4 regions of the Streptomyces graminofaciens genome follow, and region 4 is predicted to be linked to each of the others. Evidence: riboswitches for the same ligand, from Rfam matches in the RefSeq annotation. Region 4 holds a riboswitch; each other region holds the start of a gene.
What was found. A riboswitch is a leader RNA that binds a small molecule or an ion and turns the genes downstream of it on or off. The one in region 4 is predicted to bind cobalamin.
Positions count from the first base shown of each region.

Region 1: it holds a riboswitch for cobalamin, as region 4 does, so the genes downstream of both, SGFS_RS21345 (ribonucleoside-diphosphate reductase subunit alpha) here and SGFS_RS06620 (FecCD family ABC transporter permease) in region 4, are expected to answer to the same signal.
Region 2: it holds a riboswitch for cobalamin, as region 4 does, so the genes downstream of both, SGFS_RS43220 (cobalamin biosynthesis protein) here and SGFS_RS06620 (FecCD family ABC transporter permease) in region 4, are expected to answer to the same signal.
Region 3: it holds a riboswitch for cobalamin, as region 4 does, so the genes downstream of both, SGFS_RS47235 (energy-coupling factor ABC transporter permease) here and SGFS_RS06620 (FecCD family ABC transporter permease) in region 4, are expected to answer to the same signal.

Region 1 is NZ_AP018448.1:5,029,970-5,032,161, reverse strand. Features, by position in the region: gene SGFS_RS21345 (ribonucleoside-diphosphate reductase subunit alpha) at 1-1,148, opposite strand, end outside; cobalamin riboswitch at 1,273-1,396, opposite strand; gene SGFS_RS21340 (GNAT family N-acetyltransferase) at 1,459-1,965, opposite strand; gene SGFS_RS21335 (nucleoside hydrolase) at 2,066-2,192, opposite strand, start outside.
Region 2 is NZ_AP018448.1:9,821,290-9,823,481, forward strand. Features, by position in the region: gene SGFS_RS43215 (cobyric acid synthase) at 1-184, opposite strand, end outside; gene SGFS_RS43220 (cobalamin biosynthesis protein) at 181-1,158, opposite strand; cobalamin riboswitch at 1,257-1,377, opposite strand; gene SGFS_RS43225 (hypothetical protein) at 1,802-2,023, opposite strand; gene SGFS_RS43230 (inorganic phosphate transporter) at 2,062-2,192, opposite strand, start outside.
Region 3 is NZ_AP018448.1:10,706,259-10,708,450, forward strand. Features, by position in the region: gene SGFS_RS47230 (energy-coupling factor ABC transporter substrate-binding protein) at 1-245, opposite strand, end outside; gene SGFS_RS47235 (energy-coupling factor ABC transporter permease) at 242-943, opposite strand; cobalamin riboswitch at 974-1,156, opposite strand; partial or broken gene SGFS_RS47240 (allantoin permease) at 1,349-1,978, opposite strand; partial or broken gene SGFS_RS47245 (hypothetical protein) at 2,105-2,192, opposite strand, start outside.
Region 4 is NZ_AP018448.1:1,462,288-1,464,479, forward strand. Features, by position in the region: gene SGFS_RS06615 (hypothetical protein) at 1-864, shown strand, start outside; cobalamin riboswitch at 912-1,036, shown strand; gene SGFS_RS06620 (FecCD family ABC transporter permease) at 1,147-2,192, shown strand, end outside.

The DNA.
Region 1 (2,192 bases), 3.6 Mb from region 4:
GCCTTGAGGTACGCGGTGTCGAACTCCTCGCCCCACAGGTCGACCAACTCGGGAACGTCGGCCGGGGAGAACAGCGACCACTGCTCGTCGGCGTTCACCCGGCGCATGAACTCGTCCGGGATCCAGTGCGCCAGGTTCAGGTTGTGCGTACGCCGGGCGTCCTCACCCGTGTTGTCGCGCAGCTCCAGGAACTCCTCGATGTCGGAGTGCCAGGTCTCCAGGTAGACCGCGGCCGCGCCCTTGCGCCGCCCGCCCTGGTTCACCGCGGCGACCGAGGCGTCCAGCGTCTTCAGGAACGGCACGATGCCGTTGGAGTGCCCGTTGGTACCCCGGATCAGCGAACCGCGCGAGCGGATCCGGGAGTACGACAGCCCGATGCCGCCCGCGTGCTTCGAGAGACGGGCCACCTGGTGGTAGCGGTCGTAGATGGAGTCCAGCTCGTCCAGTGGGGAGTCGAGGAGGTAGCAGGACGACATCTGGGGGTGTCGCGTACCCGAGTTGAAGAGCGTCGGGGAGGAGGGGAGGTAGTCGAGGCGGCTCATGAGCCCGTAGAGCGCGGCGACTTCGTCGACGGAACGAGCGGTGTCGTCCTCGGCGAGGCCGCTCGCCACCCGCAGCATGAAGTGCTGGGGCGTCTCGACGACCTTGCGGGTGATCGGGTGCCGGAGCAGATAGCGGCTGTGCAGCGTGCGCAGGCCGAAGTAGCCGAAGCGGTCGTCGCCGGCCGGGTCGACGAGCGCGTCGAGGCGCTCGGCGTGGACGCGTACGAACTCCGCCGTGCGGTCGGCGACGAGGCCCTCACGGTGCCCCACGACGATGGACTGCGTGAACGTCGTGACGCCCTGCGAGGCGGCCTCGGCGCGGACGCTGACGGCCAACAGCCGGGCGGCCAGCTTGGAGTAGGCGGGGTCCTCGGAGATGAGGCCGGCGGCCGCCTCCGTGGCCAGCTCGCGCAGCTCCGCCTCGTCCGCCCGCGCGGACCGGCCGCGCAGCGCGGCGGCGGCGACCCGGCCGGGGTCGGCGTCGGGGAGGTCGGCGGTCAGCTCGGTCAGGGTCCGCAGCAACGCGGTACCGGGACCGTCGGTCTCCGTCACCGGGGCGGCCGAAGCCGGGGCAACTGAAGCCGGGTCGGCTGGCGCGATGGTCACGTGGGGCTCTCCCTCGCTCGGCAGTGGACCTGGTGAAGGGCAGGCGGCAGCACACGAGCGCACGGGGGCGTCGCGTCCACCGGCCCACTCCACGAGGCCCGGACGTCAGGGCACCCGGACCGGTCGGCCGGGCGCGCTGTCGGCAGGTCCTCGGACTGAACAGGCGTGCAAATACACGCAAGTACACCGTTGCGGGACAGTTCCGGATTCGCGCCGGATTCCCCTGCGGCGACAGCGAGCATGAGCATACATCTTGTGTCGGGCTGCGGGGTCACCCCCAGATGTTGTGTCACGTCGACTTCGGAGCGTGTCAGAGCGTCAACTCATAGGTGAGGAGCATGATGTCGTCGAGGTGTGGAACGGGGTTCCAGTCGCGCTCGGGTGTACGAGTGAAGCCCAGACGTTCGTAGATGCGATGGGCGGTGCGCATGGTCCGCTGGGTCGACAGCACGAGGCGTACGCAGCCCTCCACGGCCCGGGCGCGCTCGACGCAGGTACGCACCAGAGCCTCGCCGATGCCTCGACCGCGCATCTCCGGGGCGACCGCGAGCATACGTATTTCGGCCTCTCCCGCACGGGCGATGTCGGCCATGGGGCCACCGGCCGGGACGAAGGTCACACCGCCGAGCACCCGACCGTCCGCCACGGCGACGAGCACCTCGGCCGCGGCGGCCCGCTTGGCCACGTCACGCAGCTCGCCGAGGTACTCGTCGCTCTCTCCGAAGTCCAGCAGTCCGTCGCCCAGGTAGGCCTGAGCGGTGATCTCGCCGAGGGTGGCGTACTCGTCGGCAGCCACCTGCCTGATCGTGATGTCCATGCGTCGCAGTGTGCAGCAGCGGACGCGGATGGGGCCCGGCGTTTTCCACAGGGGCGAGGGATAGTCCTATGAGCAGATCGCTAGAGGGTGGTGGCCGCCATCAGACGGTGGCAGGCCACTGCGGAAGCGTCGCCACGAAGTCCTTGGAGAAGTCGCGGGTGCCGGGGCCCAGGGCGACGCGGCCGGTGGCGCGCAGGCGGGCGGTCAGGGCGGGGGACTCGGAGTAG
Region 2 (2,192 bases), 8.4 Mb from region 4:
TGGCCTGCGCCCGCCCGATCTCGGCGCCCTCCCGCGTCACGAACGAATTGAGGGACATGTTCTGCGCCTTGAACGGCGCGACCCGCACCCCCTGCCGCACCAGCCACCGACAGATCCCCGCGGTGACCACACTCTTCCCGGCGTCAGAGGTGGTCCCGGCGACGAGCAGACCCCCACCGGTCATGAGGCACCCCCCGACCGCATCCGCTGTGCCGGGCGCCTCATGACCCGGTTCCGCAGCAACGCGCCACCCGCACTGACCCCCAACGCCAGCCAACTCACCCGCCGGGACAACCGAACGGCCCGCTCGATGTCCCCGACCACCACAGCCCGCCCCTCCCCATTCAGCACAGGCCGGTGCTCGACCCGCCCCCCGTACGACAACGTCCCACCCAGCCGCACCCCCAGCGCCCCCGCGAACGACGCCTCCACAGGCCCGGCGTTGGGACTCGGATGCTTCCGGGCATCGGCACGCCAGGCCCGTACGGCCCCACGGCGGTCACCCCCGGCGACGCCGGCGAGCACAGCGGTGAGCCGGGCCCCCGGCCACCCGGCGACGTCGTCCAGCCGAGCCGAAGCCCACCCGTACCGCCGATGGCGAGGCGACTTGTGCCCGACCATCGCATCGAGCGTGTTGACGGCCCGAAACCCGACGAGCCCAGGCACACCCCCCACGGCCCCCCACACCAACGCCCCCACCACCGCGTCGGAGGTGTTCTCGGCAACGGACTCGACGACGGCCCGGGCGATCCCGTCGGCGTCGAGCGCCTGCGGATCCCGCCCGCACAGATGGGGCAACCGCGCCCGGGCGGCCTCGACATCCCCCGTCTCCAGGGCATGCCCGATGGCCCGGGCCTCCCGCCCGAGGGAAGTCCCCCCGACGACGGCCCAGGTGGTGGCGGCGGTCAACGCGACGGAAGCGGTACGGGACGGCCGTGCCGCAGACGCGGCCAAGGCGCCCAACGCCACGGCGCCCCCCGCGCACACGGCGGTGTGCAGCGCCCCCCACCCCCGGTGGTCCCGCCACAACACCCGCTCCACGGCACCCGCGGCCCGCCCGAACGCGGCGACCGGATGCCCCCGGCGAGGATCGCCGAGCAGCAGGTCGCCGAGGAGGCCGGCGGCGGCGCCGTACGCGAAGACGCGATCGGCACGCATGCGGTCAGCCGATCGGGAGGTCGGGAAAGGGCCAGGTACTGAAGCTCGAACGGCAGCCGCGCATGGCGATATGTCCTCACTCAGGGTGTCCACGCCCTGGTTCGACGAGACCGACGGCGAGAGTTCCTGGCTCCCGGGAAGGTTCTTCCCCGGTGACAGTGGCGGGACCGCGCCGGACTCGCACCGGCTTCCTCTCCTGCCGTCGTACATGGCCCCGGCAGTCCACCACGCCCCCGGAAGACCCGTCAACTCGCCGTTGACCTGCGGCGTAGTGGTGTGCTGAGCCCCACATCGCTGAAATATCGTCAGGCGCCCGAATCTGCGGGAACGGCAGTACGAAAGCCGAGCGCCGACGAGCGGCATCGGGTCGTTCAACGCGGGGAGACGCGCCGGGTGTGGCCGGCCCTCCACCGCGCCCGCGCGGCGGAGGGACACGTTCTGGCGCGTGACTCGAAACGGGGGCGAAGGCCCCGTGCTCGTCCTGCCGGCCGCGGCCGGCAGGACCCACTGGGTCGTCGACGAGAGGGGCTCGAGGTGCTCCGGCTGGTGGTCGTAACCGCGATGCCGACGCAGACAAAAGCCCTCACGGTGATCGAATTCACCGTGAGGGCTTTGTGCCAGGTGCCGCAGGAGCGGCGTGGCGTCAGGCCATGATCAGATAGATCCCGTAGGCCACCGCCGCCGCGCACGCCGCGAAGCAGGCGTACGCCGCTGTCGTGGGGAGTGCCGCCGAGTTGCCGGCGGCCGTGGCGGTCTCACGCTTGGAGAGGCCGACGATGCCGAGGGTGAACAGGCCGACGAGGGCCACGGTCACCACGAGGCTGACTCCGAAGACGGAGCCGAGGGCTGCCCAGTCGATGTGCATGGTGATTCTTCCTCAGGGGGTCGCGGGAGTCGCGGGGCTCAGACGGCCGGTGTCGGCGCCGACGGGTTCGCCGGGGTCTCGGCGGCGGTGGCGGCCGCGGCGGTCGCCGGGGCCGGGATCGTGGCCGTGAGGTCCTCGGCGACCGTGCCGACCGGCGGCGGGGTGACGG
Region 3 (2,192 bases), 9.2 Mb from region 4:
CCCGCGCCCAGTGCCGCCTGGAGGGAGAACAGCGCCGACTCGATCTCGCCCGACGGCGGCTCGTACAACGGCGAGAACCACGGCTTGTAGTCCGGCTCCATCTCGGTGATCGCCGTCTCGGCCTCGCCGTCGGCGCCCGTGAACGGCTCCTTCTTGTGGTCGCCGAGTCCGAGGGCCAGCGGCAGCACGGCGAGCGCGGCCACGACGAGCAGCAGCAGGGCGTTGATCTTCGTGTTCCGGCTCATCGGGCCACCGCCTCGCTACCTGTCGGGTTCTGCTTGCCGGTCAGCAGCACGCCGAGCCGGGTCAGTTCACCCTTGCTCGACTGCACCAGCAGACGCATCACCAGCACCGTGAGGAGCCCCTCGCTCACCGCGAGCGGGAGCTGGGTGACGGCGAAGATGGAGCCGAACTTGCCGAGCGCGCCCACGAAGCCGCTGCTCGGGTCGGGGAACGCGAGCGCCAACTGCACGCTGGTGACGCAGTAGGTGACCAGGTCGGCGAGGAACGCGCCGAAGAACACCGCCACCATCAGCGGCACGTCGTACCGCCGCAGCAGCCGGTAGATCGCGTAACCGGCCCAGGGGCCGACGATCGCCATCGAGAAGACGTTGGCGCCGAGCGTGGTCAGACCGCCGTGCGCGAGGAGCAGCGCCTGGAAGAGCAGGGTGATGGTGCCGAGGACCGCCATGATGGGTGGCCGGAACAGGATGGCGCCGAGCCCCGTGCCGGTGGGGTGCGAGCAGCTCCCGGTCACGGACGGCAGTTTCAGCGCGGACAGGACGAACGTGAAGGCACCGGACGCGCCGAGGAGCAGGGTGCTCTCGGGGTGCTCCCTGACCTCACGGGTGAGTGAACGGACTCCGTGGACGACGAACGGCGCGGATGCGACACTCCAGGCGATCGCGTGCGCCGGCGGCAGAAACCCCTCGGCTATGTGCATGGCTCAGCAGACCCTCTCCAGCACCTCGTGGATGGTTGACGTGCCTTGGCCGGTCTCCTGGCTGACGGGTACCACCGCCCATGCTCCGCCTTCCCGGGTCCGAGGACCCAGTGGCTGTCCGTGAGGACTGGAGCCGGACTTCCCGATCACAGTGGCGAGGGCCGCACCGGCATCACACCGGATTTCCCGTTCACCAAGGCGTGGCGACAGTAGTGCCCGCACAAGGCCTCTGACAAGCGGCAACGAGGGGCGCGCGGACGGCGCCGGACGGCTCGAACCCCGGCGCACGCCCCAACGGCCCCGCGCGGCACAGGAGTAGGCCGACCGCCGTGCTCCCGTGCTCAAGGAGGCATGGAGAGGTGGGGCCGGGCGGCGGGGCTTCTGCGCACCGCCCGACCCCGGGGCTCAGACGGCCGACGGCTGCGCGGGCAGCACGTGGTCGCCGACCTTGTCCGTGCTCAGGCACAGCGAGCAGACCATCGCGTCGTGGGTCCGGCAGGCGGCCAGGTCGGGGCGCTCGTAGGGCTGGTGGCAGACATGGCAGTCGTACGTCGTCGCGCTGGGGTTGCCCGCCGAGTCGAGCAGCGGCTCGTCGATGCCGTCGTCGGTGCGGCGCAGGTAGTACCTGCCCTTGGTGACGACGGCCATCAGCGGAGTGAGGACGAACGCGATGACGGCGGCGGCCACGGGGGAGTAAGGCTGGAGCGTGTCGCCCAGTGCGTGGAAGTACATGGCGATCGACAGACCGGAGGCGGCGACGAAGGCCACGACTCCGACCGGGTTGACGGCGTGGAGCATGCCCCGGCGGAACTCGGGCTGGAGCGGGGAGAGCTTCAGCAGGTACTTGTTGATGCCGATGCCGATGCCGATGCCGATGCCGATGCCGATGCCGATGCCGATGCCGATGCCGATGTCGGTGGCGACGGTGACGACCCAGGCGATCGCGCAGTTCGAGCAGAAGCCGAGGATGCTGTTGAGGAAGCTGAACATGTCGGCTTCCATCAGGGCCAGCGCGAAGCCCAGGTTGACCAGGACGAGTGCGTGCACTGTCATGTGCGCGTACCAGCGCTCCAACTCGGCTGTGGCCAACTCGGCTGTGGTGACCGCCGGGTCGTGGTGGGGGATCGTCAAGGAGAAACCGCTGTCACCGCGCTCGATCGGACCGTCGGCCGGCAGCCGCGCCGGCGCCGTCCGCACCGGGGTCCGCGATACCCCGAGCCGAGCCGCCGTCCGTAGCTCACCGAGGCGC
Region 4 (2,192 bases):
TGTCGTAGAGGGGACGACAGCGACCCACCACCGGAGCGCCGGGGCCGACGAAGGCTGCCGGTCGCCGCCGCGGTCGTCGGCGCGGTCCTGCTCTCGTCCGGCTGCACGGGCGGCAGCGACTCCGACGCCTCGGCCTCGGAGTCCCCCTCGGCGACCGACAGCCCGAGCCCCACGCCCACCCCGTCCGTCACACCCCCGTACCCGACCGGCGCCGACGGCTGCCACGACAACAGCGGCTGGACGTCGGACGAGGTCAGGACCTGGCTGCAGATTCAGGCCAGGGCCTCCGACGTCGAGACGTCGAAGGACGTGGCGGTCGGTCCGGTCCAGGAAGGGTTCGACGGCCCGCTGTGCGAACCGGTCACCGTTCAGGTGGAGTTCTGGAAACTCACCTACGGCTCGCCGTCGGAGAAGGAGAAGAGCGACCCCGGCACCCCGGACTTCTACTTCGCGATGGAACGGGCGAAGCGCACCCGGCTGCGCACCGACGGGAGCGGGGAACAGCAGGTCACGGCACCGAAGAAACTGTACGCCGACGACCGCAGCGTCTGTGTCGGCGCGCTGGTGACCGTGACCGCCGGCAAGCCGCTCAGCGAGAAGGAACTGCCGGAGTCGATCAAGCTGTCGGACGCCGCCTACGGCAACAACGACACCGTGGAGTTCCGCACCGAGCGCGTCGCCGTCTACGAACTCACGCGCCCGAAGGCGGCGCACGTCTGCAATCCCGAGGGCAAGCCGACGGCCGACCCCGACAAGGTGCCCGCCCCCACAGCTGAGCCCGAGCCCACGTCGGACCCCTACGGCTACGACCCGCTCCCGCTGCCCACCTTGGACCCGGCCACGCCCACCATGAGCTTCGGCTGACCGTCGCGGGCGCCAACCTGCCCGAACAGCGGTTCGGCCCCGTTTGCTACGCTCCCCGAGCCTCCCGTGGGGGAAGTCCGGTGAGATTCCGGCGCTGACCCGCAGCGGTGTGCGTGGGGACCTGGTGGTCCGTCGCGCGAGCCCGATTGCCCATGGGAGGTGTGCGACCCGTTGACTGCTCGCCGTGGACTGCGAGAGGGGACCGCGCGGCCGGTGGGCCGTACGGGCTGCCTCCCTGCTTGACGTTCATCAGGCGGCCCCAGGTGAAGGACCGCCCCGACCGTGCGCCACCGCCCCGCCACCCCCAGCCGAACACCCCTCCCGCCGCTGGTCGTCGGGCTGTCGGTGTTACTGATCGTCTCGCTCGTGTGCGGCGTCGGGCTCGGGGCGGCCGGACTCGGCTGGGCGGAGGTCTTCCGGTTCCTCTGGGCGGGGCTCACCGGCGGCAGCATCCACGCGGATGACATCGCCTCGTACACCATCGTGTGGGAGATCCGGCTGCCCCGCGTCGTGCTGGGCGCCGTCGTCGGGGCGGGGCTGTCGGCCGTCGGCGTCGCCGTGCAGGCGATGGTGCGCAACGCGCTCGCCGATCCGTTCGTGCTGGGCATCTCGTCGGGGGCCGCGGTCGGCGCCAACGCGGTCATCCTGCTCGGCGCGTTCGCCGGGCTCGGGGTGTGGGCGCTGTCCGTGTCCGCGTTCGCCTCGGCGCTGGCCGCGATGGTGCTGGTGTACACCGTGGCCCAATCGCAGCACGGGCTGACCCCGCTGAGGCTGGTGCTCACCGGCACGGCCCTGGCGTACGGCTTCGAGGCCGTCACCACCGTCATGGTGTTCGGCGCCGCCCGGGGTGAGGCGGCCCGCTCGGCGATGATGTGGCTGCTGGGGAGTCTGGGCGGGGCGACCTGGGCGCAGGTGCCGCTCGCCGCCGTGACCGTGGCGGCCGGCTGGGCGTGGCTGCGCCTGCGGGCCGAGGCACTCAACGCCCTCGCCATGGGCGACGAGACGTCCGCCGCGCTCGGTGTGCAACCCGGCCGCCTGCGCCGGGAGTTGTTCCTCGTCACCGCCGCCGTGACCGGGACCGTCGTCGCGGTCAGCGGGGCCATCGGGTTCGTCGGGCTGATGGTGCCGCATGTCGTACGGATGCTGGTCGGCGCCGATCACCGCCGGGTGCTGGCCGTGGCCCCGCTCGCCGGAGCCGTCCTGCTGGTGTGGGCAGATCTGCTCTCCCGGCTGCTGCTCGCGCCCGCCGAGCTGCCCGTCGGGGTGATCACCGCCGTGGTCGGGGTGCCCGCGTTCCTGCTGCTGATGCGGCGCGGCGGCTATGCGTT